3 regions of the Cryobacterium mannosilyticum genome follow, and region 3 is predicted to be linked to each of the others. Evidence: predicted binding sites of a transcription regulator. Region 3 holds the regulator's gene; each other region holds the start of a gene.
What was found. The regulator HrcA, encoded in region 3, represses chaperone genes, less so after heat shock. The targets are predictions, from matches to a motif close to TTNGCACTCGNNNNNNNCGAGTGCNAA.

Region 1 (11,104 bases), on a different contig from region 3:
ACGGTCACGGCCGGCTACCTGCCCGGGGTGAACATCCTCAACGCCTGCTCGCTGACCGCCTACGACGGCGAGCTGATCGGCATCATCGGCCCGAACGGCGCCGGCAAGTCGACGCTGCTCAAGTCGATTTTCGGCCAGGTGAAGGTGCGCGAGGGTGAGATCCTGCTCCGCGGGGAGAACATCACCAACCTCAAGGCGAACAAGCTGGTCTCCAAGGGTGTCGGCTTCGTCCCGCAGACGAACAACGTCTTCCCCACGCTCACCATCCAGGAAAACCTGGAGATGGGCATGTTTCAGAAGCCGAAGGGCCTCGCTGAGCGCCTCGAGTTCGTCACCGAGATCTTCCCCGAGCTGAAGAAGCGCCTGCAGCAGCGGGCCGGGTCGCTGTCGGGCGGTGAACGGCAGATGGTCGCCATGTCGCGGGCGCTGATGATGGGCCCGCACGTGCTGCTACTCGACGAGCCGAGCGCCGGGCTGTCCCCGGTGCGGCAGGACGAGGCGTTCCTGCGGGTCAAGGAGATCAACAAGGCCGGCGTGACCACCATCATGGTCGAGCAGAACGCGCGCCGATGCCTGCAGATCTGCGACCGCGGCTACGTGCTCGACCAGGGTCGGGACGCGTACACGGGAACCGGCCGTGAGCTGCTGAACGACCCCAAGGTGATCGGCCTGTACCTGGGCACCCTCGGCCAGGACGACTAGCCTCCCGGAACCCGCCAGCCGGGCACAGAAGCGGCGCCGGAGGACATCCTCGGGCGCCGCTTCTCTGTGTGCCCGCCGCCCCCGTTCCCACCCCGGAGCCTCCGCCCCGCGCTTCCCCGACCAGCAGGTGGCTAATTCAGGAGATTCCGGGCTGTCGCCGCGCTCCGCAGCACTGCTCCGGGCCCTCCGCAGCAGACTCGGCCCGATTCTCCTGAATTAGCCCCCGCGCCAGAGCGCGATGGGGTGCTCCGGGCCCCGGGACGCGCAGCTGAGACGGGTGGTGGAGACGGGTGGTGGAGAAAAAAGGGGGCCCCGACCGAAGTCGGGGCCCCCTTGTTGGTGCTGCGGAGACTAGTTGATGCGCTTGTACGTGTTGTCAGCCTTGTACTCGTAGACCCCGATGGTCGCCTCGGTCGGGTCGCCGTTCTCGTCGAACGTGACCGGGCCGGAGAAGCCATCGTAGTTGACCTGCTCACCCTTCGCAAGAGCCTTGGCGGCCGTCTTGAAGTCGGTGACCTTGGTGCCGTCGCCGGTGCCGCCCGAGACCTGGCGGAGGTAGTCGGCGATGGACGTGCCCTTGACGTCGTTCGCAGCGTAGGCGGCGAGCGCGATCAGCACGACCGCGTCGTAGGACTCGGCCGCATAGCTGAAGTCGGTCAGGGTCGGGTCGATCTCCTTCAGGCGCGTGGTGAAGTCACCGAGCGTTCCGACGTCGAGTCCGGGCAGCGTGCCCTTCGCACCGGTGATGAGACCGGGGGCGAAGTCCTTGCTGTAGTCGGACAGGTTGCCGTCGACGAAGTAGAGCTTGCCACCCGGGTAGCCGGAGCCGACGAGCGCGGGCGTGATGACCTTGGCCTGGTCGAACGTGATCAGGGCGATCGCATCCGGCTTGGCGGCGGTCACTTCGGAGATCTGAGCGGCGAAGTTGGAGTCGCCCTCGTTGAACAGCGACTTGGCGACGACCTTGCCTCCGGCGGCTTCGAACGCCTTCGTGGTGGAGTCGGCCAGGCCGGTGCCGTAGGAGTCGTTGAGCACGATCAGCCCGAGGGTGCTGTTCCCGTCCTCGGCGATCTGGTTGCCGAGCACCTCACCCTGGAGCAGGTCAGACGGCGCGGTGCGCCAGTAGAGGCCCTTGTCGTCGTACTTCGTGAAGTCCGCCGAGGTGTTGGCCGGCGAGAACTGCACGACGCCGGCACCGGTGATCTGGTCGATCACGGTCTTCGAGACGCCCGACGAGGCGGCGCCGAGGATGGCCGAGACGTCCTGGGACAGGAGGTCGGTCACCGACACGGTGGCGGTGTCGGTCGTGGTGTCACCCGAGTCGCGGTAGACGGGATCGACGGTGAGCCCGAGCTTCGCGTCGTTGATGTCCTTGACGGCGAGTGCGACACCGGCCTCTTCGGGCGGGCCGAGGAAGGCGAGGGCGCCACTCTGGGGAAGGATCGTGCCGATCTTGAGAGTGAGGTTGCGGTCGCCGGCCTTGATGGCCTTCGCGTCTCCACTCGCAGCGGGCGTCTCCGATGCAGTCGGGGCAGCGGAATTGCTGCTGCATCCGGTGAGCAGAAGTGCGCTGACACCGACCATGGCGACGCCGGTGATGACTGCCCGGACTGAGCGGGAGGCCGAGGCCTTCGCGAATACGCTCATGTTGCTCCTTGGGAATAGGAAGTGAAAGGTCACAGCGATCGATTGACCGCCGTGCTGTCACATTATTGACAGGAATCGCGTGAAACAAGGCGACAGGGTTACATCCGTGTAACGCGACCCAAATCGTTACGATCGGCGGCCGGTGACACCCTCATAGGCGATCTGTTGCGTCTCGGCCAGCGCCGCCGCACATTCTCCCCAAGAGGCGCAGACCATAGGGCCCGAACTCACCCGGTCGAGGGCCGCCGCAATCGACGGCCCGCCGTCGTCGTCGGCCTGCACCGCTGCCAGCGCAGTGAGGATCACGCCGTCGTAGGCCTCGCCTCCGCCGGCCGTGCCCTCCATCTCCGGGTCCATGGTGCCAAGGCGCGCCGCGAACTCGTCGCCGGCGGCGAGCGGGGTGCCTCCGTTCGCGAACTGAGCGAGGGAGACCAGCGCCACCCGGGCGGCGGCCAGGGCGGATGCGACGTCCGGCGGCACCGGACTGGTCGCGTCCCAGAGCACGGCGTCGACGCCGCGGGCCAGGAGATCGGCCACGGCTCCCGGAGCGTCGCGGACTGAGTCCCGGTGCACGATCACGACGGGGTGGCCGAGCACCAGGCCCTGTTCGGAGATCTCCCTGGCAGCCAGTTCGGTGCCGGCGACCTGGGCTGCCCCGGAGGCGGCGGCGTCCCCCGTCATCGGGAACAGCGAGCCCAGCAACAGCGTGCCGTCACCGGATGCCGCCACCCGGGGCGCGACGCTGGGCGCGGCGGTGGCCGGGGCGGCCACGGTCGTCGGCGCGCAGCCCGCGACGGAGACGAGGAGCAGCCCGGCGAACGCGAGCGAGGCGGCGATGGTGCGACGGGGCATCCGGACTCCTTTCCCCGAGCGTAACGCGGGTCAGGCCGGTTCGAGGGACGCTCGCCGCGGCGCCCGCCCGCTGACGACCATGTCCGTGGTCAGGATGACCAGCGCCACCCAGACCAGGCCGAATCCGACCCAGCGTTCGGGCGGCATCGGTTCGTGCAGGATGAACACCCCGACCAGGAATTGCAGGATGGGCGCGATGAACTGGATCAGCCCCAGGTAGGTGAGCGGGAGACGCCGGGCCGCGGCGGCGAAGAAGAGCAGCGGCACGGCCGTGACGACGCCGGTGGTGAGGAGACCGACCGTGTGCCACGGCGAGATGGCTCCGAAGGTGAGCCCGGAGACGGCACCGACGACGATCAACTGCACGATCGCGATCGGGGCGAGCCAGATGGTTTCCAGGGTGAGTCCGGCCAGGGCGTCGACGCTGTGGCCGACGCGTTTCTTGATCAGCCCGTAGAAGCCGAACGAGAACGCGAGCACAAGGGAGATCCAGGGCAGCGAGCCGTAGCCGACGGTGAGCACGACCACGGCGGCGAGACTGATGCCCATGGCCATCCATTGCAGCGCCCGGAGCCTCTCGTGCAGCACCAGAACGCCGAGCAACACGGTCACGATCGGGTTGATGAAGTAGCCGAGCGCGGCCTCGACCACATGGCCCGACAGGGTTCCGAAGACGTAGGTCTGCCAGTTGACGAAGATCAGGATGCCGGCCAGGCCCATTGTCCAGACGATCCGCGGGCGGCGCAGCACCGCGAGGAACTGACCCCACTTCTTCGTGACCGTGATCAGCAGTGCGCAGAAGACCAGGGAGAACAGCACCCGCCACGCGACGACCTCGAACGCTCCGGTGGGGGCGAGCAGGAGGAAGTACAGCGGCAGCATCCCCCAGAGTCCGTAGGCGAGGACCGCGTAGATCAGCCCGGTGCTGTGCGCGCTCCGCTGCGGGCGTCCTGCTGCGATGTGGGTGTCCATGGTCTGCCCATCCTCCGGGACGGCCCCCGGAAACGACAAATCCCGGATGGCCAGGGCCATCCGGGATTTGCTGCGTGGTGCGTCTGACTAGCGGACGACGACCGCGAGCACGTCGCGGGCCGACAGCACGAGGAGATCCTCGCCACCGAACTTGACCTCGGTTCCGCCGTACTTGGAGTAGATCACCTTGTCGCCGACGGCGACGTCGAGCGGGATGCGGTTGCCGTTGTCGTCGATGCGGCCGGGGCCGACGGCGACGACTTCGCCCTCCTGGGGCTTTTCCTTGGCGGTGTCAGGAATGACCAGACCTGATGCGGTGGTCTGCTCTGCGTCGACCTGCTTGATGACGATGCGATCCTCGAGCGGCTTGATGGAGACCGACACGGTTGACCTCTTTCTTAGCTAAGACATAGTTAGCAGACTCACAGCGAGAGTGCTAAGTCGAGTTTAGGGCGCATCTGGCACTCACGCAACGTGAGTGCCAGATGCGCCCATGGTTGGTAGGTTTGCGGGATGGATCGCTCAGAGCTCGTCGAGCTGTTATCGCCGGACGGCTTGCGCCTGCTGGACTCCCTGCCGCCCTATGACCCGACGGGCGACGTCGTGCAGATGGTGAGTGACCTCCGCAAGGCCGGCCACGCCCCCGGCCTGGTCACCGCCGTGCTGAACCAGTCCCGGCTGCGTGCACGCGCCGTACCCAAGTTCGGAGAGTTCGCCGGGCGGATGCTGTTCACCGAGGCAGGCCTGGAGCAGGCAACCCGGTTGCGGGTGGCCGCACTGCACGCCGGCCGATTCGTCGGTGCCGCCCTGGCCCGCGTCGTCGACCTCGGGTGCGGGATCGGCGGCGACGCGATGGCCATGGCCGCGATGGACCTCGCGGTGACGGCGGTCGACAGCGACGAGGTGACCGCGACCGTCGCCAGCTTCAACCTTGCTCCGTTCCAGAACGCGGCGGTGGCGCACGGCGACGCCGAGACGTTCGATCTTTGCGGCTTCGACGCGGCCTGGCTCGACCCGGCCCGGCGCACCGCGGGCCACAACAACACGTCCCGTCTGACCCGTCCGGAGGACTACTCCCCCAACCTCGATTTCGTGTTCGGCCTGAGTGAGCGGATGCCGATCGGCGTCAAGCTCGGCCCGGGGCACGACCGCGACCTCATCCCCGCCGGCGCGGAGGCGCAGTGGGTGTCCGTCGATGGAAAACTGGTCGAGATGGGACTGTGGTTCGGCGCCCTGGCCCGCGACGGCATCCGCCGGTCGGCCCTGCTCCTGGACCGGGACGGAACCCACGAGCTGAACGCGCCCGCCGACAGCGAGGACGTGGAAGTGGGGGTGCTCGGTGACTATCTCTACGAGCCCGACGGTGCGGTCATCCGTGCCCGGCTGATCGGCGATCTCGCCCGCTCGCAGGGCGCCCTCATGTTGAGCGAGGGAATCGCCTACCTCACCTCCGCCGTCCTGCGCCCGACCCCGTTCGCCACGGCCTTCCGGGTGCTCGAGGTGCTGCCGTTCGACGAGAAGAAGCTCCGTCTGGCGCTACAGGAACGCCGGATCGGCACGCTGGAGATCAAGAAACGCGGCGTGGACGTCGACCCGGCCACGCTGCGCACCCGGTTGCGGCTGAAGGGATCCGAATCGGGCACCCTCGTGCTCACCCGGGTCGCCGGTCAGCGCGTTGCACTGCTCGTGGAGCGTGTGCGCACACTGGCCTGAGCAGCCGGCCGAGGCCGTTCGGCGGCCCGGAGTCAGTACGCGATCGTCAGTACGCGATCCGGCCCAGGGCCTGGCTGATGATCACGCACCAGCCGATCACGATCGCCAGGCCGGCGAGACCGGAGACCAGCCCCCAGACCCACAGTGCGCCGCCGAGGCGTTCGGACCGGCGCGCCATGATCGCCAGCACGACGGCGGCCAGCGAGAGCGGCGCACCCCAGACACCGAACAGGGCGACGAGCAGTCCGGCCAGTCCGAATGTGAGCGCTGCGACGGAGAGCCCCCGCCCACCCTCACGCGATTGCAGCTCGGTGTCGGTGTAGACGTAGGGGACCCATTCGGTGGGCGCGGTGACGGTCGACTCGTAGTCCAGTTCGCCGTCGACCGTTCCTCGCGGTCGCGTGAGGTCGAGCCGGAAGTCACCGCGTCCGGTGGGCGGGGCGGGCTGGTCCCCGTCCGGGCGTTCGGCCTCCATGGAGCGGTTCAGTAGCTGTATCCGGTGTTCGGGATGTTGGCGAAGACGACGGCCCAGATGACGATGCTCAGCAGTGCGAGGGCAACGCCGATCGCCCCGGTGATGATTCCGGTCAGCCAGAAACCCTTCGCGCGGGGTTCCTTGGTGCGCCCGAGGAACCCGAGCACGACGGCCGCCGCGGGAATGAACAGACCGAAGATGCCGCCGGCGATCGGGATGAACACCACCGGGGAGCCGAGGATTCCGATGATTCCGGCGACGAGCGCCAGGATGCTGAGAATCGGCTGTTTGGTGGCGGGCCGCCCCGGATAGGGAGCATACGGCGCACCGGAGGCCGGCGGCGGGCTGCCGTAGGGCGGCGGGCTGCCGTAGGGCGGCGGGGCGGCAGGACCGGCACCGTAGCCGGGCGGCGGCGGCGTCGCGGCCGGGCCCGCACCGTAGCCGGGCGGGGGTGTGGCTGAGGCGTAGGCGGGCGCGACCGGCGGCGCGGCTGACGTGTTCGGGAAGTCGGGAACCTGCGGGACCTCAGGCACGTGCGGGACATCCGGCACCTGCGGTACCTCCGGCACGTGCGGCACCCCCGAGAGGCCTGGAGTATTCGAATCGCTCATGAGCAATTTCCTTTCCACATCTTTCATTCCGAACCGCGGCCTCGCCGCGGCAAGATCAGTAGCCGGAAATGGAGCCGTCGTTGACCGCGGCGGCGATGACCACGAACCAGACGATGATGACGATGATGGTCGCCAGAACGCCGAGATAGCCGAGGACGAGGCCTCCGATGGCCAGGCCGCGGCCCTTCTCACCGGTCTTCTTGATCTGGCTCAGGGCGATGTGCCCGGTGATGATCGCGACGAGGGAGATGAAGAACGCCGACACGAGCGAGACGATCGCCAGCACGTTGTACTTGTCGGAGGGCGCCTGGGCGTAAGGCTGCGCGTAGGCGCCGCCCTGACCGTAGGCGGGCGCGGCCGGGGCTCCGTAGGCCGGGGCGGCGGGCGGCTGGTAGATCGGCGGCTGGTTGGTCGGGGGCGGGGTCACCGGCGGCAGGTTCGGGTCGGTCATGTCATGCACTCCTTCAGGAAGTGGGTCGTGTGGCGGTGCCATAGTGGCAGCGCGGGCCGCGCGGTGTCAACGTGTGTGACGAACCGGGTCCCACTCGCCCAGAATATCCCTTTCCGCAAGGAACCTCGGATGAGACGGGATTTCAGACCTGGATCTCCGAGACCGGCAGTGTTGAGTCCGCCCCGAACTCGAGCGACGAGGGCTCGTGCCCGGCCATGATGAGCTGAGCGCCGAGGGCGGCGATCATGGCGCCGTTGTCGGTGCAGAGCGACAGGGGCGGGATTCGGAGGGCGATGCCGGCGGCATCCGTGCGCTCCACGGCCACCTGGCGCAGACGGGCGTTGGCTATCACTCCGCCGCCGAGCAGCAGCCGCGGAACCTCGAAGTCGACACAGGCGGCAACGGCCTTGGTCAGCAGGATGTCCACGACAGCCTCGCGGAAGCTGGCCGCCACGTCGGCGATCGGCACGGGTTCGCCCGCATCCTGCCGCTGCTCGACCCACCGGGCCACCGAGGTCTTCAGTCCGGAGAAGGAGAAGTCGTAGCGGTGCCTGGCCATGTCCTTGGTCTGGCTGAGGCCGCGCGGGAACCGGATGGCCGCGGGGTTGCCCTCCAGCGCGGCCCGGTCGATCTGCGGGCCGCCGGGGTAGGGCAGACCCAGGATGCGGGCGACCTTGTCGAACGCCTCCCCCGCCGCGTCGTCGATGGTCTCACCGAGGAGTTCGACATCGGAGACGAGGTCGCGCACGAGCAGCAGGGACGTGTGCCCGCCGGAGACGAGGAGCGCGATTGTCGGGTACTCGAGCGGAGCACCGGTCTGGTCGTCGTCGATGCGCAGCAGGTCTGCCCCGACGTGCCCGACCAGGTGGTTGACCGCGTAGATCGGTTTGCCGAGTGAGATCGCCAGGGCCTTGGCCGCCCCGACGCCGACCATGAGCGCTCCGGAGAGACCGGGGCCGCAAGTCACGGCGACCGCGTCGATCTCGGCCAGGCTGATGCCCGCCTCGGCGGTCGCCGCGCGGATCGCCGGCACGAGCTCCTCGAGGTGGGCACGGGCGGCGACCTCCGGCACGACGCCCCCATAGCGGGCGTGTTCGTCCATCGAGGAGGCGATCGTGTTGGAGAGCAGGGTGGTGCCGCGCACGATTCCGATCCCGGTCTCGTCGCAGGAGGTCTCGATCCCGAGTACCAGCGGGTTGGTGCGATTCATTCGGTCGCCTCCGGGCGTTCGGGTTCCGAGGGCACGGCCGGGGCCATCTCCGGGGCCGTCAACCGCACCCGCATCACCAGGGCGTCGACATTGTCGGGCTGGTAGTAGCCGCGGCGCACGCCGAGCTCTTCGAAGCCGAGCCGGCGGTAGACCCGCTGGGCCCCCGGGTTGTCGGCGCGCACCTCGAGGAAGACCTCGCGGGCGCCGCGCTTGCGGGCCTCGATGAGCAGGGTCTGGACGAGCGTGCGCCCGAGGCCGTGCCCCCTGGCTTCCTCGGTGACCGCGATCGTCTGGATGTCGCCCTCCGTCGCCCCGCGGGGTGCCTGCAGGCCGGCGTAGGCGTCGATCTGGGTGGGAGCGTCGGGCGGGAACGCCACCAGGTAGTAGCAGTCCGGGTCGGTGACGTCCCTGTTCATGGCTTCCCTGGACCAGGCGTCGTTCTCGAAGATGCGGGTTTCGAGCGCCATGATGGCGTCGACGTCGTCGCGGGTGGCCCGCCGCAATTGCCAGGTCACGTCAGCTCACCCGTTTCGGACCGGTGGACATGGTGACGTCCGGCGACCGCAGGTAGAGCGCTTCGTCGGCGGCGAAGGCGCGCTGGTGGGCCCAGCTGAGCTCGGCGACCAGCCCCAGCTCGCCGGCGGACACCGTCGCCGCGTCGAAACGGGGCAACCCGGCGTGGGCCCAGTCGGGCTCCTGCAGCACGGCCGGCTTCGCCACCCCGGGCGGGTCGATGCGGATCGGCAGGCCGACGGCATCCGCCCCGCTGTACGCGGACCAGTTCACCTCGCGGCGTCGCGCGTCGGTGACCACGACGAGGCCGCCGGCATGGCCGGCCCGGTAGCGTCCGAAGGCGATGGCGTCGTGGCTGACGATCGGCACGAACGGTTTGCCGGCGCCGAGGGCGAAGACACGCGCGGCGGCGATCCCCACCCGCAGCCCCGTGAACGGGCCGGGGCCCATTCCGCCGGCGACCGCGGAGAGGTGGCCGACTGTGACGCCGGCGGCGGCGAGGCAGTCTGCGATCAGCCGGCCGACCACCTCGGCGTGGCGCATGGTGTCGTCGGTGCCGAGTTCGGCGATGATACCGCGCTCGAGGTCGACGACGGCGACACTCGTGCCGGCGGAGGTATCGATGGCGAGAAGCACCTCACCAGCCTATTCGCTGAGCCGCGCGTCCCTGGCCTCTCCGGCGGCGGCGGGTTCGAATCCGGCGGCCCCCGCCCAGCGCGGACCGTGTGGCGTGATCGTAACCGTGCGGGGCTCGTCGAGGTCGAGCCCGTCGTCGTCGAGGCCGGATGGCGCGGCCTGCGACGCCCCGAGCGGGCGCTCGATCTCGATGTCCAGCCACGATTCGGTGATGCCGTCGAGCATGCCGCGGCCCCACTCGACGACGACGATCGAGTTCGGGAAATCGATGTCGAGGTCGTCGAGTTCGACGGCGCTCGCCAGGCGGTAGGCGTCGACGTGCACGAGGGGCGGGCCGCCGACCGTGCTGGGATGCGTGCGGGCGAGCACGAAGGTCGGGCTGGTGACGGAGCCGCGAACCCGCAGACCGACGCCCAGGCCGCGGGTGAAGGTGGTCTTCCCCGCTCCGAGCGGCCCGGTGAGCACGACCAGGTCGCCGGCCCGCAGCCGGCCGGCAAGGGCGGCGCCGAAATCGTGCATTCCGTCGGCGTCGGGGATCACGGTGCGCACGAGGCCGATCAACCCTCCGTGCCGGGCTGGGCAGCCTCTCCCGGCTGCCGGTAGCTGCGTGGAACGCGGTGCCCGATCCGGGTCACGATCTCGTAGTTGATGGTGCCGGCGGCGTCCGCCCAGTCGGTGGCGCTCGGCGCGCCGGCCCCGGGGTCGCCGAACAGCACCACCTCGTCGCCGACGGCGACGTTCACCTGGCCGACGCTCACCACGAACTGGTCCATCGCGATCCGGCCGACGATCGGATGCGTGCGGCCGCCGATCCGCACGGTCGCGGCGCCGGACGCCTGCCTGGGCACCCCGTCGGCGTAGCCGAGGGGGACGAGGGCGATGTTGCCGTCTTCGGGCGCCCGCCAGAGGTAGTCGTAGGAGACCCCGGCGCCGGCGGCGACCCGGCGCACGGCGGCGACTCTCCCGCGCAGGGTCATCGCGGGGACGAGACCCAGGTCGTGCGAGTCCTGGTCCTCGAACGGCGACAACCCGTACAGGCCGATGCCGATCCGCACCATCGAGAACCGCGCTGCCGGCAACCGGAGCGCGGCGGCCGTCGAGGCGAGGTGGATCAGGCTCGGGGTCAGTCCGGCGACGGCGGCCAGCCGCACGCCGCGCTCGAACCGGCCGACCGCATCCGCGTCGTCGGACGGGGACGCGTTCGAGAGGTGGCTGAAGAGACCGCGCACGCGGAGCAGTCCGGCCCGCTCCAACCCGGCGGCCAGCGCGAACACGTCGGCCCAGTCCGGTTCGTGCACGCCGTTGCGGTTGAGCCCGGTCTC
Region 2 (11,104 bases), on a different contig from region 3:
GGGCGTGCAGATCGTGCCGGACGAATTCGCGGTCGCCATGGACGACGACCTGGCCGTGCCTCAGGCCCTCGCCGTGCTGCACGAGACCGTGCGCACCGGCAACGCCGCACTCGACGCCGAGGACCTCCACGCCGCAGCCGCCGCCCGCGGCCACGTGCTCGCGATGAGCGAAGTCCTCGGGATCAACCCGTTGTCGCCCGGCTGGGCCGTCGCCACCGACGAACCGGCCATGATCGCCCTCACCGCCCTTGTCGAGCGCCTGCTCGACGACCGCGAGATCGCCAGGCAAAGCCGTGACTACAAGGCCGCAGACCGTATCCGGGACGAGCTCGTCGCCGCCGGAATTACCATCGAAGACACCCCGTCGGGTGCGCATTGGAGTTTTGACTGATGAAGAACACTGACCGCAAGGCCCGGACCGGGTCCGTGCGCAAGGGCAGCCGCGGACCGCAGGTCGGCTCCGGCGGCCAGGGCCGGCAGGCCCTCGAGGGCAAGAAGCCCACCCCCAAGGCCGAAGACCGCCCGTACCACCCCGCCGGCAAGCGCAAGGCAGCCCAGGACCGCTTCGCCGCGGCCGGCGGCGGCCGCAGCCGCAGCACCGCCGGCTCGCAGGCTCCCCGCAGCACCGCCAACAGCGGCGGCGGCGGCACGTCGACGCGCCGGGCGAAGCAGGCCGACGAGCACGAGGTCGTCACCGGCCGCAACTCGGTGCTCGAGGCGCTGCGAGCCAAGATCCCCGCCTCCGCCCTCTACATCGCGACGCGCATCGAAATGGATGACCGGGTCAAGGAAGTCCTCTCCCTCGCCACCACACGCGGCATCCCCGTGCTCGAGGTGATGCGCCCGGAACTGGACCGCCTGGCCGGCCGCGACTCCGTGCACCAGGGCCTGGCCCTCAAGGTGCCCGCGTACGAATACGCGCACCCGATGGAACTTCTCGAGCTGACCATCAGCCGCGGGCACAAGCCGCTCTTCGTCGCGCTCGACGGCATCACCGACCCCCGCAACCTGGGTGCGATCATCCGTTCGACCGCCGCCTTCGGCGGACACGGGATCATCGTGCCGCAGCGCCGCTCGGTCGGCGTCACCGCGTCGGCCTGGAAGACCTCCGCCGGCGCCGCGGCGCGCACCCCCGTCGCCATGGCCAGCAACCTCACCCAGACGCTCAAGGCGCTCAAGGAGAAGGGCGTGCTCGTCATCGGCCTCGACGGCGCCGGCGACACGTCACTGCCGGAACTCGGCATCGGATTCGCCGAACGACCCATCGTGGTCGTCGTCGGCAGCGAGGGCAAGGGCCTGTCCCGCCTCGTCACCGAGACCTGCGACGCCATCGTCTCGATCCCGATCAGCGCGACGACGGAATCGCTGAACGCCGGCATCGCGGCGAGCGTGACCCTGTACGAGATCTCCCGCCTCCGCGCCACCGCGAAGGCAGCCAAGGCCGCCAAGGCCGTCGCGACCGCCTGACGGCCCGTCGGTCCCGGCAGGTCGATCGGCCGTTGACTTACGGGAAAAGCGCCTTCATCCACCGGATGAAGGCGCTTTTCCCGTAGCTCGGGCCCGGATCAGACCTTGAGGCGCCAGTCGGCCTCGTCGTCCGCGGCGGTGTCGGCCGCGTTGGCCGCGGCGGCGACCGCGTCGTCGGTCACGTCGATCGGCAGTGTGATGGACCCGGTCGGCGGCTCGATCACCGTCGCCTCGTCACGGCGGTGACGGAGCACATCCTTGACATACGACGTGACGGCCTCGGCAAGGGGGATGTCCCTGCCCTGGTTCTGGGCCATGAACCACCGATGGTCGAGGAGCTGGTGGAAAACCTCGGCCGGTTCGAGCTTGCCCTTCAGGTCGCGGGGGATCGCCCGGATCACCGGCTCGAAGACCCGCACGAGCCACTCGTGGGCGAGCATCTCCTCGTCGCCGTCCGGGTCGCCGTAGGTGACCCGATAGGAGTCGAGGTCGTTGAGCAGGCGGCGGGCCTGGTTCTCCTCGGCGTCGAGGCCGGTGAGCCGCAGCAGGCGGCGCTGGTGGTGTCCGGCGTCGACGACCTTCGGCTGGATCCGCACGGTCGTGCCGGCGCTGTCGGTCTTGATCGCGAGTTCCTCGATGTCGAAGCCGAGGTCGTTGAGACGTTCGACGCGTTCGGTGATCCGCCAGCGTTCCGCGCTCGAGAACGACTCGGAACCGGTGAGCTCGGTCCAGAGCAACCGGTAGGCGGCGACAATGCCGTTGCTGACCCGGATCGGGTCGAGCTCGTCGGCGACGCGGCCGCCGGCCTCGAGGTCCATCAGTTCGCCGGCGATGTTGACGCGGGCGATTTCGAGGTCGTTCTCGCGCTGCCCGTTGGAGAGTCCCCCGGGGTAGAGCTGGCCCGTTTCGGCGTCGACGAGGTAGGCGGCGAACGCGCCGGCGTCCCGGCGGAACAGGGTGTTCGAGAGGGACACGTCGCCCCAGAACAGCCCGGCCATGTGCACCCGCACCAGGAGAAGGGCGAGGGCGTCGACCAGGCGGGTGGCGGTGTCGGGGCGCAGGGTCTGCGAATACAGCGCGCGGTACGGCAGGGAGAACTTGAGGTGCCGGGTGACGAGCACCGAGTTCAACGGTTCGGCGTCATCCGTCGTCCGGTTGGTGATCACGGCCAGCGGCTCGACGCAGGGGATCTCGAGTCCCTGCAGGGTGCGCAGCATCTCGTACTCGCGCCTGGCCATTTCGCTGGTGGTTTCCTTGATGGCCACGACGCGCCCGCTGAGGTGCGCGAACCGCACCAGGTGCCGGGAGATGCCCTTGGGCAGCGCCGCGATGTTCTCGTTCGGCCAGGCGTCCAGTGGAAGCTGCCAGGGCAGGTCGAGCAGTGCCGGGTCGGCCGTGGCCGAGGTGATATTGAGAGAACCGCTCATGTCGGGGGCCTAACTGTGCATAGCGAAACGGCCGGACGAAGCGATGCTCCGTCCGGCCGTGTCAGTGGTGAACTCTGTCTTAGTCTGCGACTGCCCCGCCGAGGCGGAGGCCGGTCTCTGCGTCGAACACGTGCAGGTGGTGCGCCGTCGGGGTGAGGTAGACGGTGTCGCCGGCTGCGGGGTGCGAGCGGCCGTCGACGCGGGCGACGATGTCGGTGCGCTTGCCCTCGACAGTGGAGTGGCCGTAGAGGTAGCCGTCCGCGCCGAGCTCCTCGACCAGGTCCACGGCCACTTCGAGGCCTTCGCCGGGGGTGGCCGACAGGTGGATGTCCTCGGGGCGGACTCCGATGGTGACCTTCTTGCCGGTGGAGCCGGCGAGGGTCTCCCGGGGGACCGGAACCGTGGCGGTGCCGAACTTGATGCCGCCGTCGACGGTGTCGGCCAGGAACAGGTTCATGGCCGGGCTGCCGATGAAGCCGGCGACGAACACGTTGTTCGGCTTCGCGTACAGGTCGCGGGGGGTGCCGACCTGCTGGAGCACGCCGTCCTTGAGCACCGCGATGCGGTCACCCATGGTGAGGGCCTCGGTCTGGTCGTGGGTGACGTAGACGGTCGTGACGCCGAGGCGGCGCTGCAGCGACGCGATCTGGGTGCGGGTCTGAACGCGCAGCTTGGCGTCGAGGTTCGACAGCGGCTCGTCCATCAGGAACACCTGGGGCTGACGCACGATGGCGCGTCCCATGGCGACGCGCTGACGCTGGCCACCGGAGAGGGCCTTCGGCTTGCGGCTGAGGTAGGGCTCGAGGTCGAGAAGCTTGGCTGCTTCGAGAACGCGCGCAGCGCGCTCGTCCTTGTTGACGCCGGCGATCTTGAGCGCGAAGCCCATGTTCTCGGCGACGGTCATGTGCGGGTACAGGGCGTAGTTCTGGAAGACCATGGCGATGTCGCGGTCTTTCGGCGGGACATCCGTCACGTTGCGCTCACCGATGAAGATGTTGCCGTCGTTGACCTCTTCGAGGCCGGCGAGCATGCGCAGGGAGGTGGACTTTCCGCAGCCGGACGGGCCGACCAGGACGAGGAACTCACCATCGGCGACCGAAAGGTCGAGGTGGTCGACCGCGGGGCGGGTGGAACCCGGGTAGAGGCGGGTTGCCTTGTCGAACGTGACTGAAGCCATTATCTGTATTCTCCTTCACCGGCAGGTACGTGCCGGACGATCCGTAGTGATGGGATTTAGCGGCCGTTCACCTGCTGTTCGCAGAAGACCGACCTCTCCAGTATGTCACGTGCGGGGGAACGCCCGGCGGGGGATCGGCTGGGCGGCGCAATCCGTTAGTAGGCTCCGTCTGGGGATTTCCCAGACTGGGCACCTACTATTTGGAATGCACGTGCAGCCGAAACCGCCGTGCTTTTGTCTACCCGGAGCGAACATTCATGACTATTGGCGGATCAGCCGAGGGCCGTCCCTCTAAGAACCAGCGACGCGACGCGGCTCGGATCAAGGCCACCCAGTTACGTGTGGAACAGAAGAAGAAGGACCGCCGCAACCGGGTATTCCTGCAGGGCGGCATTGCCGTGGCGTCCATCGCCGTCGTCGCGATCATCGCGCTCATCATCATGAATTCGATCCGCCCGGCCGGCCCCGGCCCTGCGAACATGGCCAGCGACGGCGTCCTGATCGGCGAGGGAATGACGGTCGTCAAGACCGCCGCACTGCAGCCCAAGGCAAAGCCCGTCGCGTCCAAGCCGGACCCGACCGGCACCGTGGCCGACATCCGGGTTTACGTCGACTACCTCTGCCCGTTCTGCGGTCAGTTCGAGAAGACCAACAGCGCACAGATCATCAATTGGGTGAAGTCGGGGGCCGCGACCGTGGAGATCCACCCCATTTCGATCCTGACCAGCAAATCGGCTGGCACGCAGTACTCACTCCGGGCGGCGAACGCGGCGACCTGCGTCGCCAACTACTCCCCGAACGATTTCTACGCCTTCAATACGGCTTTGTTCGGCGACCAGCCCAAGGAAGGCACGGCGGGGCTCGACGACACGGAGATCAAGGGCCTGGTGAAGAGCTCGGGGGTCGGTGCGGCCCGCTCGAAGATCAACACCTGCATCGACGAGGCCACCTTCAAGTCCTGGGTCGTCGCCGCCACCGATCGGGCACTGTCCGGACCGCTGCCCAACAGCGCGGTCAAGGCGATCACCGGAACCCCCACCGTGCTCGTCAACGGCAAGCAGTACGTCGGCGCACTCGACGATCCCAAGGAATTCGCCGCGTTCGTGCTGCAGTCCGCCGGGGAAACCTACTCGACGTCCACCCCGACCCCCACTCCGACGCCGGCCGGTTAGCGCCGGGGCCCACCCGGTGGCCCCACCGGCCGCGATCGTCATTTAGGATGGGGTTCCGAGGCGGCATCCGTCTCATGCCGGCCTGGCGCAATTGGTAGCGCACCACTCTTGTAAAGTGGGGGTTACGGGTTCAAGTCCCGTGGCCGGCCCCACAGACCGCTCGTGCCGGGCGTTCCCCCTTGGCCAGCAGCACCAGCCAGACGTAGGCGCCCACGAGTTGCCAGAGCTGCCGCAGGATGGCGTCGACCAGCGGCTCGAGGCGTCCGGCGCGGCCGGCAGGCCTGCTGGTCTCCTTTCCGTGGAAGACGGGGAGACGGGCGGTCGATGTGCTGGTGTGTGTGCTCACGGCTCGAGAGTAGAACGCGACGGTGGCGCCGGAGAGGAGCGCGAACCGACGGTTCCGTGACGTTCCGGTGTCCGTTCGGGGTGGACCGAGGTCGGAGGGGGCGCCGGCCGCCCGGGTGCCGGCACCGTCCGCTAGAGCACGCTCAGGTACTCCGACGGGTCGATGGGCTGTCGCACGCCGGGTTTGGCGCCTTCGGGAACCCCGCCGACGTAGAGCCAGCCGAGGAGATCCTCCGATTCGGTGAGGCGGTGCAGATCGTGGACGGGGCGGGTCCTCGCCAGCGGTCCGGTACGCCACATCACGCCCCAGCCGGCTTCGGCGAGGAGGAGGCTCAACGCATGCCCGACGCCGGCGGCCACGGCATCCTGTTCCCAGCCGGCGACCTTGGCGTTGTCGTGACGACTGGCGACCACGGCGATGAGCAGCTCCGCGCGGAGCGGTTTCTCGGCCAGCCTGGCGGCGTCAGCGCCGGTGACACCGGCCGCCGTCGCCATCGCCTCACCCAGCCGTCGGCGGGCGTCTCCGCGGAGTTCGATCAGTCGCCACGGGCGCAGTGCGCCATGGTCGGCGACCCTGGCCGCCGCTGCGACGAGGGGCAGGAGGTCTTCGTGGGTGGGCGCCGCGGACGTCACCCTGGAATGGGAACGGCGACGGCCGACCGCGTCGAGGACCACGGGCACCGGTTACTCGACCGGAGTGAAGTTCAGCGAGATGGAGTTCATGCAGTACCGGTCCCCGGTCGGAGTGCCGAAACCGTCGTCGAAGACGTGGCCCAGGTGCGAACCGCAATTCGCGCACCGCACCTCTGTGCGTACGACGCCGAGCGAGCGGTCCTCGATCAACTGGACAGCCTCCGGTCGCACCGACTCGTAGAAGCTCGGCCAGCCGCAGCCGGAGTCGAACTTGGTTCCGCTCTTGAAGAGCTCGGCGTTGCAGGCTCCGCAGGTGTAGACACCGGAGCGGGCCTCGTCGAGCAGTTCTCCGGTCCAGGCACGCTCGGTTGCTGCTCCGCGCAGGACGGCGTACTTCTCGGGGCTGAGTTCTTCGCGCCACTCGGCGTCTGACTTCTTGACTTCGTAGTCCATCGTGCGTCCTTCCGTCTCGACCGGGGCGCGGCCGACTTCTGTTCCTTCCAACCCTAAACTCGGCCGGCCCGGTCGGTATTCCGGTCTGAGAGACCGTACAGCGGATTCACATCCCATTTCACCCTGCCGGGGTGGTCCAGCGAGTATCCAGACCCTGACAAATAGGATGACAGGCAAGGAGGTGGTGGCAGGTGGACGGAACACAGGCAGCGAACGCGGCCGGGCTCGTCGTGCCTCCCTCCGGTCTGACCGAGAGGGATGTGTCCGTCCTCGCCTTCGAACGGCGATGGTGGAGGCACGCGGGAGCGAAAGAGCAAGCCATCCGCGCCCAGTTCGACCTCTCGGCAGCCCGGTACTATCAGCTCCTGGCCGTCCTGATCGAATCGCCGGCCGCGCTGGCCCACGATCCGATGCTGGTGAAGCGCCTGCATCGGATGCGGGACGCCCGGGCGCAGGCCCGGGACAGCCGATCTCTCGGCCCCCCCGATTAACGCGCCTCCGCTCGACCAACCAATGCACAGCCGAAAAAGGAACGACTCAGTCCCACGATGACGACCTCGCACCCCAAAGACCGATTCGACCACCTCCCGCACTCCACGGAACGGGTCGGAGCGCACCGTGCCCCGCCCAAGAAGGGCCGCGGCTGGGTCGCCTTCTGGTGGGCGTTCGCCGCGACCGTCCTGCTCATCGGAATCGGGGTGGCCGTGCTCGCGGCACTGAACAACCGCCTCAGCTTCGACCTGCCCGGAACGTCCCCCTCCTCCAGCGCCTCCGCGCCGGCCGAGACGCCGGCGGCGGCCCCCACGGCCGTGGCCACCGTCGACCCCGGACTCTCGGTCACGGTGCTCAACGGCACCGCCGGCGCCGGTGTGGCCGCCGACGTGGGCGACCTGCTCACTGCCGCCGGCTGGACCGTCGGAGCGCTCAGCAACGCCAGCACCGAAGACGTGCCCAAGACGATCGTCTACTACGCCGACGCGAAACTGGAGGGCGCGGCCCGCGGTGTTGCAGCGTCTCTTCCCGGGGCGGACGTGCTACTCGCCACTGACTTCGCCGAATCCGGTGCGGACCTCACCGTCGTGGTCGGCAACGACTACGTCCCCGCAGGCTGACCTCGCGCCCGGCCGGGGCCGCAGCCGCTGAAAGTGCAGGCGAGACTCCACTTTCCACTGGCCGTATATACGTCGGCTTGCTCGTCGTCAACCCCCTTTCGTTCGCCGGAGGCTTCAGTAACATCTGAAATTGGTCGCACATTTATTCGCACAGGCGCTCCGCAGGGGGCGTATTCCACTGCTCGGAAACGATGGACGCAGTCACTGCGCCAGGCCCGGTACGGCCACGAGGCGAGTGCTGAAGGAACTGCTGCAACAAGGAGTAAGACATGGCGAACGGAACCGTCAAATGGTTCAACGCTGAAAAAGGCTTCGGCTTCATCACGGTCGACGGGGGTGGACAGGACGTATTCGTCCACTACTCCGCCATCGACATGCACGGCTACAAAGTTCTCGAAGAGGGCCAGCACGTCATCTTCGAACTGGGGACCGGGGCAAAGGGGCCACAAGCTGAATCGGTTCGTCCGGTCTGATTCTCAGACCAGGCGTACCGGATCTCAGGGCACGCCCCCACGCGCGCAGGCGGGTTGACCGCGTGGCGTTAGGGTGTGGGACGTGAGCGCGTTGAGAACACCAGACAAGCGGAGAAGCACGGCCCGGATCATCGGTGCCGTGCTTCTTCCCTGTGCGCTCCTGCTCGCGGCGTGCACCGCTGACCGGCCGACGCCCACCGCGAGCCCACCGGTCGGCCAGGCGGAGTCGACGTATACCGCGCCGCCCGCGACCGAGATGGCCCCGTTGCGCGGCACCAGCGTGCCGACCGGGAGCCTGGCGCATCCGTCCCTGGCGGCGAAGATCGACGACCATGAGGCGGCGAGGCCCCAGTTCGGGCTCGAGCGAACCGACCTCGTCTTCGAGGAACTCGTCGAGGGCGGGCTGACCCGCTACGTCGCCGTCTGGCACTCCGACGTGCCCGACGTGGTCGGACCGATCAGGTCGATCCGGCCGATGGACCCTGACATCATCGCGCCGCTGGGCGGGATCGTGGCCTACTCGGGCGGCCAGCAGCAATTCATCGACATGATGACCGCAACGTCCGTGGTCAACGCGGCCTTCGATTCCGACGAGACCGGCCTGTTCTCCCGCACGGACGAACGGGACGCGCCGCACAACGTCGTCCTGCAGGCGAAGGCGCTTGTCGAGCGGAATGACACCGTGCCGGCACCACCGCAGCAATTCGCCTATGCGGCGACGGTCCCGGAGTCATCCGCAGCGGTCGACGGCACCCCGGTGACCACGATCAGCTCGAGGTTCTCCGACTCGCGCTGGCCCGACTGGACCTGGGATGCCGCGTCGACTTCCTACCTGCGCAAACAGGAGGGAGCGCCCGACCTCGACGCGGGCGGCGTGCAACTTCGGTCGGCGAACGTGCTCGCCCTCCGCGTGGCCATCGACGACACCTACCTCAACGTTCCGAAGACCACGATGATCGGCTCTGGAGAGGCCTGGGTGTCCACCGGCGGCAAGACCCTGCACGCGCTCTGGACCAAGGCGGGGCAGGCCGCGCCGATCCGCCTGACCGACGACAACGGGGTCGTGATCCGTCTCGCCCCGGGCAACACCTGGATCGAGCTGGTCCCGGTGGATCGCGGCTCGGTCACCCTGGTGCCGTAGCCCCCGCCGTTCACTTGCACTCTCGACCCCAGAGTGCCAGAATCGATTTGGCACTCTCTCTGTTTGAGTGCCAACCCATCATCGTTTTGGTAACGTCCGGGAGGGACGAGAAACACATATGGCAAAGATCATCGCTTTCAACGAAGAGGCCCGTCGCGGCCTTGAGCGTGGCCTGAACATCCTCGCTGACACCGTCAAGGTCACCCTCGGCCCGCGTGGACGCAACGTCGTGCTGGAGAAGAAGTGGGGCGCCCCCACGATCACCAACGACGGCGTCTCCATCGCCAAGGAAATCGAACTCGACGACCCGTACGAGAAGATCGGTGCCGAACTCGTCAAAGAGGTCGCCAAGAAGACCGATGACGTCGCCGGCGACGGAACCACCACCGCCACGGTCCTGGCCCAGGCCCTCGTCCGCGAAGGTCTGCGCAACGTCGCAGCCGGCGCCGACCCGATCAGCCTCAAGCGCGGCATCGAGAAGGCGACGGCTGCCGTCATCGCCGAACTGATCGCCAACGCCAAAGAGGTCGAGACCAAGGAAGAGATCGCGGCCACCGCATCAATCTCCGCCGGTGACGCCGAGATCGGCGCGATCATCGCCGAGGCCATCGACAAGGTCGGCAAGGAAGGCGTCGTCACCGTTGAGGAGTCGAACACCCTCGGCACCGAGCTCGAGCTCACCGAGGGCATGCGTTTCGACAAGGGCTTCCTGTCCGCCTACTTCGTGACCGACCCTGACCGTCAGGAAGCGGTCTTCGAAGACCCGTACATCCTGATCGTCAACTCCAAGGTCTCGAACATCAAGGACCTGCTTCCCATCGTGGACAAGGTCATCCAGACCGGCAAGCAGCTCCTCATCATTGCCGAGGACGTCGACGGCGAGGCCCTGGCCACGCTCGTCGTGAACAAGATCCGCGGAATCTTCAAGTCCGTCGCCGTCAAGGCTCCGGGCTTCGGCGACCGTCGCAAGGCGCAACTGCAGGACATCGCCATCCTCACCGGTGGCCAGGTCATCTCCGAGGAGGTCGGACTCAAGCTTGAGAACGTCACCCTCGACCTGCTCGGCAACGCGCGCAAGATCGTCATCACCAAGGACGAGACCACCATCGTCGAAGGCGCCGGAGACCCCGAAGCCATCGCCGGACGCGTGCAGCAGATCCGCAGCGAGATCGAGAACACCGACAGCGACTACGACCGTGAGAAGCTCCAGGAGCGTCTCGCCAAGCTCGCCGGCGGCGTTGCCGTCATCAAGGCCGGCGCCGCGACGGAGGTTGAGCTCAAGGAGCGCAAGCACCGCATCGAGGACGCCGTCCGCAACGCAAAGGCTGCCGTCGAAGAGGGCATCGTCGCCGGTGGTGGCGTTGCGCTGATCCAGGCCGGCAAGACCGCCTTCGAGAAGCTGGAACTGACCGGCGATGAGGCAACGGGCGCGAACATCGTGCGCGTGGCCATCGACGCTCCGCTCAAGCAGATCGCGCTCAATGCCGGCATGGAGCCGGGCGTTGTCGCCGACAAGGTGCGCAACCTGCCGATCGGTTGGGGCCTCAACGCCGCAACCGGCGAGTACGTCGACATGCTCGCCGCCGGAATCAATGACCCGGTGAAGGTCACGCGTTCCGCGCTGCTGAACGCATCGTCGATCGCCGGACTGTTCCTCACCACCGAGGCCGTCGTGGCCGACAAGCCGGAGAAGAACTCCGCGCC
Region 3 (8,773 bases):
CTTCGGCACCAGTTCCGGGTCCATCATCTCGTTCAGGGCGTCGTAGAGCGGCCGCAGGTACGGGTCAATCTTCTCGGTCAGGCTGCCGGGGAGGAAGCCGAGGCGTTCCCCTGCCTCGACGGCCGGCCTGGTCAGGATGATCCGGTCGACCTCCTTGCGCTGCAACGCCTGGACCGCCTTGGCCATCGCCAGGTAGGTCTTGCCTGTTCCGGCGGGGCCGATCCCGAACACGATCGTCGCGGTGTCGATGGCGTCGACGTAGTCCTTCTGGCCGAGCGTCTTGGCGCGGATGCTCTTTCCCCGGGAGGAGAGGATGGCCGGGCCGAGGCGTTCGGACGGGCTGGTCGAACTGTCGGCGCCGAGCATCCGCGACGACGAGGTCACCTCGGCCTCGGCGAGGTCGCGCCCGCCGCGGATCATCAGCAGCAGCTCATCGATCAGCCGGCGGGCGGCCGCGACCTCGCCGGCCTGCCCGGTCAGGGTGATCTCGTTGCCGCGCACGTGCACCGAGACACCGGGGTGCTCCCGTTCGATGGTGCTGAGGAGACGGTCCTGGGCGCCGAGGAGGCGGACCATGGCGATGCCGTCGACCGACACCCGCTCCTCGACCTGGTTCTCGGCCTGGTTCCCGGCCGGGTTCCCGGCGTCGTCGCCGGTGTCAGCGGAACGCAAGGGAGCCCTCCCCGAGCGAGTCGTCCCCGGCCGGCGAACCGGGTCCGGGCTGCGCGAGCAGGTGGGCGTGCACGTGGAACACGGTTTGGCCGGCGGCCTGGCCGGTGTTGAAGACCAGTCGGAACTGGCCGTTCGAGCGCTCGGCCGCGATCCCGGCCGCGACCGCGACGAGCTCCGCCAGCAGCCCGGGATCCCCGGCCGCGAGCTCGACCACGTTGCGGTACTGCTGGGTCCTGGTGGTGATCACGACGTGCACCGGCGCCTGCGGGGCGATGTCCTCGAAGGCGATGATCCGGTCGGTTTCGGCGACGATAGTCGCCGGGATTTCGCGCGCGGCGATGCGGCTGAAGAGGGACGGTTCCTGGCCGGTGGAAGTCATAGCTCTATCTTAAGCGGCGCTACCAGCGGCCGAGGGTTGCGTTGAGGATGGCGAGGGCCGCCGGTCCGGCGGTCGAGGTGCGCAGCACGGTCTCGCCCAGGCGCACCCGGGTGGCCCCGGCCTGTTCGAGCTGGTCCAGTTCGGCCGTCGAGATGCCGCCCTCGGGCCCGACGACGAGCAGGATGTCCCGGTCGTCGGTGGGGGCGGCGATTTCGGTGAGCCGGAGCTCCGCGGTCGGCTCGAGCAGGAGCATCCGGGTGCTTCCCGCCAGGGCGGCCAGTTGCCGGGTGCTCGTCAGCCCGGCCACCTCCGGCAGCCACGCCCTGATCGACTGTTTGGATGCTTCCCGGACGATGCTCGCCCAGCGAGCCTGGCCCTTCGCGACCTTGGGGCCCTCCCAGCGGGCGACCGACCGGGACGCGGCCCACGGGAGGACGCCGTCGATGCCGAGTTCGGTCGCGGCCTGCACGGCCATCTCGTCGCGGTCGCCCTTGGCCAGGGCCTGCACGAGCAGGATCCGCGGCGTGCCGGGTTCGACGACGTCGGCCTCATCGACCCGGAAGGTGAGCCGGCCCCCGTCGACGCCCGTCACGGTGACGTCGAGCATCAGGCCGGCGCCGTTCCCGATCCGAAGCCGCTCGCCCGGCTTGACCCGGCTCACCGTGACGGCGTGCCTCGCCTCGGCGCCGTCGATGGAGAGGACGCTGCCCGGCACGGCCGAGCCGGCGCGCAGGGAATCGTCGATGAAGAAATGCGCCACGGTCTTCTAGCCGCGGAACCGGTCGCGAAGCTTTGAGAAGAGTCCCTGCTGCACCGCGCTGAGCGTGGGCGCCGGGGACTTGTGCCGGGCGGCGAACGCTTCGATCAGCTCCCGCTCCTTGTGGTCGAGCTTGGTGGGGGTGGCGACGTGCACGCCGATCTTGAGGTCGCCGCGCCCGTTGCCGCGCAGCCGGGTGACGCCGCGTTCCTTGATGGTGATGACCTCCGCGCTCTGCACGCCGGCCCGCACCTCCACCTCGATGTCGCCGTCGAGGGCCTTGACGGTGGCGGTGGTGCCGAGGATCGCGTCCGTCATCGGCACCTCGAGGGTGGCGAGCAGGTCGTCGCCGTCGCGACTGAAGACGTCGTGGTGGCGCACCTTCATCTCGAGGTACAGGTCACCGTTCGGCCCGCCGGCCGGACCGGCCTCACCGCTGCCGGGCATCTGCAGGCGCAGGCCGGTGTCGACGCCGGCCGGGATGTCGACCGGGACGGTGCGACGGGCGCGCACGCGCCCCTGGCCCTGGCAGGTGACGCACGGGGTGGCGATGATGGTGCCGTAGCCGCGGCAGGAGCCGCAGGGGCTCGAGGTCATCACGTTGCCGAGCAGCGAACGCACGGCCCGCTGGATGCTGCCGGTGCCGTGACAGATGTCGCAGGTGACCGGCGCGGTTCCCGGCTGGCAGCAGGTGCCGCTGCAGCTCGCGCAGAGGACCGCCGTGTCGACCTCGAGGTCGCGGTGGGTGCCGAAGATGATCTCGTCGAGGTCGAGCTCGACCCGGATCAGTGCGTCCTGGCCGCGGTCGCGGCGGGACTTGGGGCCGCGGCTGGTGCCGCCGCCGCCGAAGAAGGTCTCGAAGATGTCGCCGAAGTTGCCGAAGTTGCCCGCGTCGAACCCTCCGCCGGAGCGGCCGTTGCCACCGCGGTCGTAGTTGTCGCGCTGTTTCGCGTCGCTGAGCACGTCGTAGGCGTGGGTGACCGACTTGAACCGCTCCGACGCATCCGCACCGGGGTTCACGTCGGGGTGCAGCTGCCGGGCGAGGCGCCGGTAGGCCTTCTTGATTTCATCGGTCGTGGCGTCGCGGGCGACACCGAGTACTTCGTAATGGTCAGCCAAAGCTGGCTCTCCTAGGTCTGTTCGGGTTTGGATCTGTGGGTGTGTTCGGTGTGGAGTCTGGGCTTATTCGATCTGGGGCTTATTCGAGGATGCGGGACAGGTAGCGGGCGACGGCGCGCACGGCGGCCATGTTGTTCGAGTAGTCCATCCGGGTCGGGCCGAGCACGCCCAGCCGGGCGAGGTCCCCGCCCTGTGAGGAATAACCGCTCGTGAGCACGGAGGTCTCGGCCAGGCCGAACGGCGCGTTCTCGCGGCCGATGCTCACCGATACGCCGTGCTGGTCGGTGGCCATTTCGCCGAAGAGGCGCAGCAGCACGACCTGCTCCTCGATGGCCTCGAGCACCGGGTAGATGCTCCCGGTGAAGTCTTCCTCTGTTCTGACCAGGTTCGCCGCCCCGGCCATCACGAGCCGGTCCTGCCGATTGGCGCCGATCTGGTTGCGGAGGGTGTCCCTGATCAGGTCGACGGCCTCCTGTTGCGGCGCGGGGCCGGGGCCGGAGGCACCCGCGAGGTCGGTCGCGACCAGCGCCGCCGCGGCCTCGGTCATGCTCAGGCCGATGACCGCGGCGTTGAGCCGGGCCCGGAGGTCGACCAGGACGGGTTCGTCGAGCGGGCGAGGCAGCTCGATCACGCGCTGCTCGACCCGGCCCGCGTCGGTGATCAGGATGGAGAGGAGCCGGGTGTCGGAGAGAGGCACGAGTTCGATGTGCCGCACCCTGGCCCGGGACAGCGACGGGTATTGCACGAGCGCGACCTGGTGGGTGAGCTGGGACAGAAGCCGCACGCTGCGGGACAGCACCTCGTCGAGGTCGGCGGACTGGCCGAGGAACGTCTCAATGGCCTGGCGCTGTGCGACGGAGAGGGGACGCAGGTCGGCGAGATGGTCGACGAACACCCGGTAGCCCTTGTCGGTGGGAATCCGGCCGGAGGAGGTGTGCGGGGCCGCGATCAGCTCCTCTTCCTCAAGGATGGCCATGTCGTTGCGGATGGTGGCCGCGGAGACCCCGAAGGAGTGGCGGTCGACGATGGACTTGGACCCGACGGGCTCCCTCGACGCGACATAGTCCTGCACGATCACGCGCAGAACTTCGAGACTGCGATCTGACACCATGCGAATCGCCTCCTCAGTCGGTCGCGAGCGCCGGTCTCGGCTGGCACTCGGGGTGTTTGACTGCCAATCATACCGCCAGCCGCTGGGCGCGTCCCATTGCCCCGTGAGGAATAGGCGCAGTAGCTTAGGCATGTAATGCACCTCTCCCTGTGCGCTGAAAGGCACGATCATGAGCGATTCCACCGGTCACACCCCCGAAGACCCGAACCTGGGCCAACGGCCCCCGCAAGCTCCGTACCAGCCGGCAGCCTCCGCCCCGGTGGCCGCGGCACCGCTCTCCGACGTCGATGACCGCCAGTGGGCGTCCTTCGCCCACCTCGGCGGAGTGCTCGGTTTCCTGCCGTCGCTGATCATCTGGCTCGTGTTCAAGGACCGCGGCCGGTTCACGGCGGTGGAGGCGAAGGAGGCACTGAACTTCCAGATCACCCTGTTGATCGGTTATGTCGCCGTCAACATCCTCGCGACCTTCATCGCGATGGTCACGTTCGGCATCGGCGGAGTCCTCGCAGGACTAGCGTGGGTGCTGTGGGTCGTCGGAGTGATCTTCTCGATCATGGGCTTCCTGAAGGCAAAGGACGGTCAGCACTACCAGTACCCGTTCGCCCTCCGCCTGATCAAGTAGTCCAGCCGACGCCCGTCGACCGTCACTGATAGAAGGAGTTCGAATGTCCGCCATGCCCCCACCGGCCAGCCCTTACCAGGCGCCGACCCCCATGAATCCGTCCGATGAGAAACTCTGGGCCACCCTGATCCACATCGGTGGAATCCTGTTCGGCTTCCTGCCGGCGCTGATCGGCTACCTGGTACTCAAGGACCGCGGACCGTTCATCCGTGCGCACACCGCGACGGCGCTGAACTTCCAGATCACGCTTCTCATCGCTTATATCGTCGGTGGAATCCTGACCCTGGTCCTGGTCGGCTTCCTTGTGCTGTTCGCCGCGTGGATCCTCACGATCGTGTTCGGGATCATGGCGGCCCTGGCCGCCAACAAGGGCGAGTACTACACGTACCCGCTCACCATCAAGTTCATCAGCTAGGTCGGAGCAGGCTCGAACACCGGTCAGTCGGTCAGCAACCGGCGCACGACCGCATCCGCGAGCAGCCGTCCTCTCCGAGTCAGTTCAATCGACCCGGACAGGGCGGCTTTCGCGTCGATGAGCCCATCCGCGATCAGCCCGGCGACCTCGTGGCGGCCCGGCACGGAGAGCGAAGCGATCGGGATGCCTTCCCGGATCCGGGTGAGCAGCAGCACGCGCTCGACCTCCCGGGTGGCTGCGTCGAGGGTCTCCCGGCCGGCCGCCGGGGAGTCCCCGGCGAGGATCCGGTCGGCGTACGCCGACGGATGCTTGACGTTCCACCAGCGCACCCCGCCGACGTGGCTGTGCGCGCCGGGTCCGACGCCCCACCAGTCCTGGCTGGTCCAATAGGCGAGGTTGTGCCGGGACCGGTGGGCCTCATCCGTCGCCCAGTTGCTGACCTCGTACCAGCCGTAACCGGCGTCGGCGAGCAGCTCGTCGGCGAGTTCGTAGAACTCGGCCTGCTGGTCTTCGTCGACCGGAACGAGCTCGCCGCGCTTGATCTGCCGGGCGAGCTTGGTGCCCTCCTCGACGATCAGCGAATACGCGCTGATGTGGGTCGGCGCCAGGCCGATGGCCTGCTCGAGGCTCGCCCGCCAGTCGGCGAGCGTCTCCCCCGGCGTGCCGTAGATCAGGTCGACGCTCACGTCGAGTCCGGCGTCACGGGCCCACTGCACGACGAGCGGCACCTTCTCCGGGTCGTGCGTGCGCTCGAGGGTGGCCAGCACGCGCGGAACGGCCGACTGCATGCCGAACGAGACCCGGGTGAATCCCGCGGCGGCCAGCCGGGCGAGGTAGGCCGCGTCGACGGAGTCGGGGTTCGCCTCGGTGGTGACCTCGGCGCCTGCTGCGAGACCCCAGGTGCTGCGCACGGAGTCCAGCATCCGGATCAGGTCGTCGGCCGGCAGCAGGGTCGGCGTGCCGCCGCCGAAGAAGACGGTGGCCGCCTCACGGGCGGGCATCCCTGACGCGTCCAGGATGCGCCCGGCCGCCTCGACCTCGGTGATCGCCTGGCCGGCGTAGTCGTGCTGGGACGCCCCGCGCAGTTCGGTGGCCGTGTACGTGTTGAAGTCGCAGTAACCGCAGCGCACCCGGCAGAACGGCACGTGCAGGTAGACGCCGAAGTCACGTCCGGCAGCGCCGGCCGCCGCCGACTCAGGCAGCAGACCGTCGCGGGGTGCAGGGTCACCGAGGGGAAGGGCGCTGCCCATCGGGTTAGGCCGCGCCGAGCGGGTGCAGCGCGCGCAGGTAGCGTTTCGTGAACTTCGCCTGCTGCAACCGAGCGACGGGCCAGCCGAGCCGGTAGCGCCAGGTGCTCGGCCGGGAGAAGGCGCGGATGGTCAGCCAGACCGAGTCGTCGTCCCGCTTGTCGACGATGAAGGATTCCTCGCCGCTGGCCGGGTGCCCGACCATGGTGCCGTAGGCGAAGCCGACCCGGTCGGGCTCGTCGATCACGTAGACGACCCGCACGGGGGCGTCGATGGTGAACGGGCCGACCTTGACGGACAGGTGCGCTGACATGCCGTTGACGATGTACGGGGTGCCGTCGTCGCCGAACGTCGCCTCGTTCGCCGCGCTCTTCTGGTCCCTGGCGGCCTGGCCGTCGGCGTTGAAGACGAGGCCGGTGTACTGCTCTCCGGTGCTGCTCAGCAGGTCGGTCACGGTCATCCCGCTCCCCCGCTGCACACCCCAGGTCATCAGCGACTTGGAGGCCAGCTGGAAGCGCTCCTCCCCGCTGCCGAGGCGTACCGTGCGCTCGATCGGCCGGTAGCCGTTCGGCGGGTAGCGGAGAAGGTCGGGGGCGAGGGTGCCTCCGATGGCCGCGTAGCTCACGGCCGTGTCGGTGAAGGTGGCGCGTCGCATCCGGTTACTTCTTCTCTTTCTTGGGCGGCTCGTCGCCGGAGAGCGCGGCGATGAAGGCCTCCTGGGGAACCTCGACCCGGCCGACCATCTTCATGCGCTTCTTGCCCTCTTTCTGCTTCTCCAGCAGCTTGCGCTTGCGGGAGATGTCGCCGCCGTAGCACTTGGCCAGGACGTCCTTGCGGATGGCGCTGATCGACTCGCGGGCGATGATGCGGGCGCCGATCGCGGCCTGGATCGGCACGTCAAACTGCTGGCGCGGGATGAGCTTGCGCAGCCTGCCCGTCATCAGCACGCCGTAATCGTAGGCCTTGTCACGGTGCACGATCGCGCTGAACGCGTCGACCTGCTCGCCCTGGAGCAGGATGTCGACCTTGACCAGGTCGGCCTCCTGGGAGCCGATCGGCTCGTAGTCGAGCGACCCGTAGCCGGCGGTGCGGCTCTTGAGGTTGTCGAAGAAGTCGAAGACGATCTCGCCGAGCGGCATCGTGTAGCGGATCTCGACCCGGTCCTCACCGAGGTAGTCCATGCCGAGCAGGGTGCCGCGGCGGCTCTGGCAGAGTTCCATGATCACGCCGACGTAGTCCTTGGGCGCGAGGATCGCGGCCTTGACGATCGGTTCCTCGACCTTCGCGATCTTGCCGTTGGGGAACTCGCTCGGGTTGGTGACCGTGACGGTCTTCTTGTCGTCGGTGGTGACCTCGTAGATCACGCTGGGCGCGGTGGTGATCAGGTCGAGCCCGAACTCACGGTCGAGGCGTTCGGTGATGATCTCCAGGTGCAGCAGGCCGAGGAAGCCGCAGCGGAAACCGAAGCCGAGGGCGACGGATGTCTCCGGCTCGTAGACGAGGGAGGCATCCGACAGCTTGAGCTTGTCGAGGGCCTCGCGGAGGGCCGGGTAGTCGCTGCCGTCGATCGGGTACAGGCCGGAGAACACCATCGGCTTGGGCTCGGTGTAGCCGGGCAGGGCCACGGTGGCGGGACGCAGGGCGGTGGTGACGGTGTCGCCCACCTTCGACTGGCGCACGTCCTTGACCCCGGTGATCAGGTAGCCGACCTCGCCGACGCCGAGTCCCTTGCTCACGGTGGGTTCCGGGCTGGTCACGCCGATCTCGAGGATCTCGTGGGTTGCCCGGGTGGACATCATCTGGATCTTCTCGCGCGGGTTCAGCTTGCCGTCGATCATGCGCACGTAGGTGACGACGCCGCGGTAGCTGTCGTAGACCGAGTCGAAGATCATGGCGCGGGCGGGGGCGGCCGGATCGCCGACCGGCGCCGGGATCAACCGGGTCGCCCGGTCGAGCAGTTCGGCGACGCCGACGCCGGTCTTGCCGGAGACGCGCAGCACGTCGTCGGGGCTGCCGCCGATGAGGCTGGCCAGTTCCTTCGCGTACTTGTCGGGGTCGGCCGCCGGCAGGTCGATCTTGTTGAGCACGGGGATGATCGTGAGGTCGTTCTCGAGCGCCAGGTAGAGGTTGGCGAGGGTCTGGGCTTCGATGCCCTGGGCGGCGTCGACGAGCAGGATGGCACCCTCGCAGGCGGCCAGACTACGGGAGACCTCGTAGGTGAAGTCGACGTGGCCGGGGGTGTCGATCATGTTCAGGGCGTAGGTCTGTCCGTCGAGTTCCCACGGCATCCGCACGGCCTGGCTCTTGATGGTGATGCCGCGCTCGCGCTCGATATCCATCCGGTCCAGGTACTGGGCGCGCATCGCCCGGTCGTCGACGACCCCGGTGATCTGCAGCATCCGGTCGGCCAGCGTCGACTTTCCGTGGTCGATGTGGGCAATGATGCAAAAG

Region 1: the regulator HrcA is predicted to act here: its motif matches at 4,632-4,658, upstream of groES (co-chaperone GroES).
Region 2: the regulator HrcA is predicted to act here: its motif matches at 9,448-9,474, upstream of groL (chaperonin GroEL).

The regions. Positions count from the first base shown of each region.
Region 1 is NZ_SOFM01000021.1:10,711-21,814, forward strand. It holds gene E3O32_RS07435 (ABC transporter ATP-binding protein) at 1-702, shown strand, start outside; gene E3O32_RS07440 (ABC transporter substrate-binding protein) at 1,054-2,349, opposite strand; gene E3O32_RS07445 (ABC transporter substrate-binding protein) at 2,476-3,201, opposite strand; gene rarD (EamA family transporter RarD) at 3,232-4,173, opposite strand; gene groES (co-chaperone GroES) at 4,261-4,557, opposite strand; gene E3O32_RS07460 (class I SAM-dependent methyltransferase) at 4,687-5,886, shown strand; gene E3O32_RS07465 (hypothetical protein) at 5,933-6,361, opposite strand; gene E3O32_RS07470 (DUF4190 domain-containing protein) at 6,370-6,972, opposite strand; gene E3O32_RS07475 (DUF4190 domain-containing protein) at 7,028-7,423, opposite strand; gene tsaD (tRNA (adenosine(37)-N6)-threonylcarbamoyltransferase complex transferase subunit TsaD) at 7,566-8,633, opposite strand; gene rimI (ribosomal protein S18-alanine N-acetyltransferase) at 8,630-9,148, opposite strand; gene tsaB (tRNA (adenosine(37)-N6)-threonylcarbamoyltransferase complex dimerization subunit type 1 TsaB) at 9,150-9,782, opposite strand; gene tsaE (tRNA (adenosine(37)-N6)-threonylcarbamoyltransferase complex ATPase subunit type 1 TsaE) at 9,792-10,301, opposite strand; gene alr (alanine racemase) at 10,340-11,104, opposite strand, start outside.
Region 2 is NZ_SOFM01000007.1:334,339-345,442, forward strand. It holds gene cysS (cysteine--tRNA ligase) at 1-391, shown strand, start outside; gene rlmB (23S rRNA (guanosine(2251)-2'-O)-methyltransferase RlmB) at 391-1,467, shown strand; gene E3O32_RS03015 (DUF4032 domain-containing protein) at 1,566-2,894, opposite strand; gene E3O32_RS03020 (ABC transporter ATP-binding protein) at 2,974-4,071, opposite strand; gene E3O32_RS03025 (DsbA family protein) at 4,413-5,243, shown strand; tRNA gene E3O32_RS03030 (tRNA-Thr) at 5,320-5,395, shown strand; gene E3O32_RS03035 (hypothetical protein) at 5,374-5,589, opposite strand; gene E3O32_RS03040 (nitroreductase family protein) at 5,721-6,269, opposite strand; gene msrB (peptide-methionine (R)-S-oxide reductase MsrB) at 6,273-6,674, opposite strand; gene E3O32_RS03050 (DUF3263 domain-containing protein) at 6,866-7,165, shown strand; gene E3O32_RS03055 (LytR C-terminal domain-containing protein) at 7,223-7,786, shown strand; gene E3O32_RS03060 (cold-shock protein) at 8,056-8,259, shown strand; gene E3O32_RS03065 (DUF3048 domain-containing protein) at 8,342-9,400, shown strand; gene groL (chaperonin GroEL) at 9,519-11,104, shown strand, end outside.
Region 3 is NZ_SOFM01000024.1:258-9,030, reverse strand. It holds gene E3O32_RS08770 (PhoH family protein) at 1-576, opposite strand, end outside; gene E3O32_RS08765 (HIT domain-containing protein) at 659-1,051, opposite strand; gene E3O32_RS08760 (16S rRNA (uracil(1498)-N(3))-methyltransferase) at 1,071-1,811, opposite strand; gene dnaJ (molecular chaperone DnaJ) at 1,818-2,927, opposite strand; gene hrcA (heat-inducible transcriptional repressor HrcA) at 3,007-4,038, opposite strand; gene E3O32_RS08745 (DUF4870 domain-containing protein) at 4,208-4,660, shown strand; gene E3O32_RS08740 (DUF4870 domain-containing protein) at 4,704-5,075, shown strand; gene hemW (radical SAM family heme chaperone HemW) at 5,099-6,325, opposite strand; gene E3O32_RS08730 (DUF1990 family protein) at 6,330-6,977, opposite strand; gene lepA (translation elongation factor 4) at 6,982-8,773, opposite strand, start outside.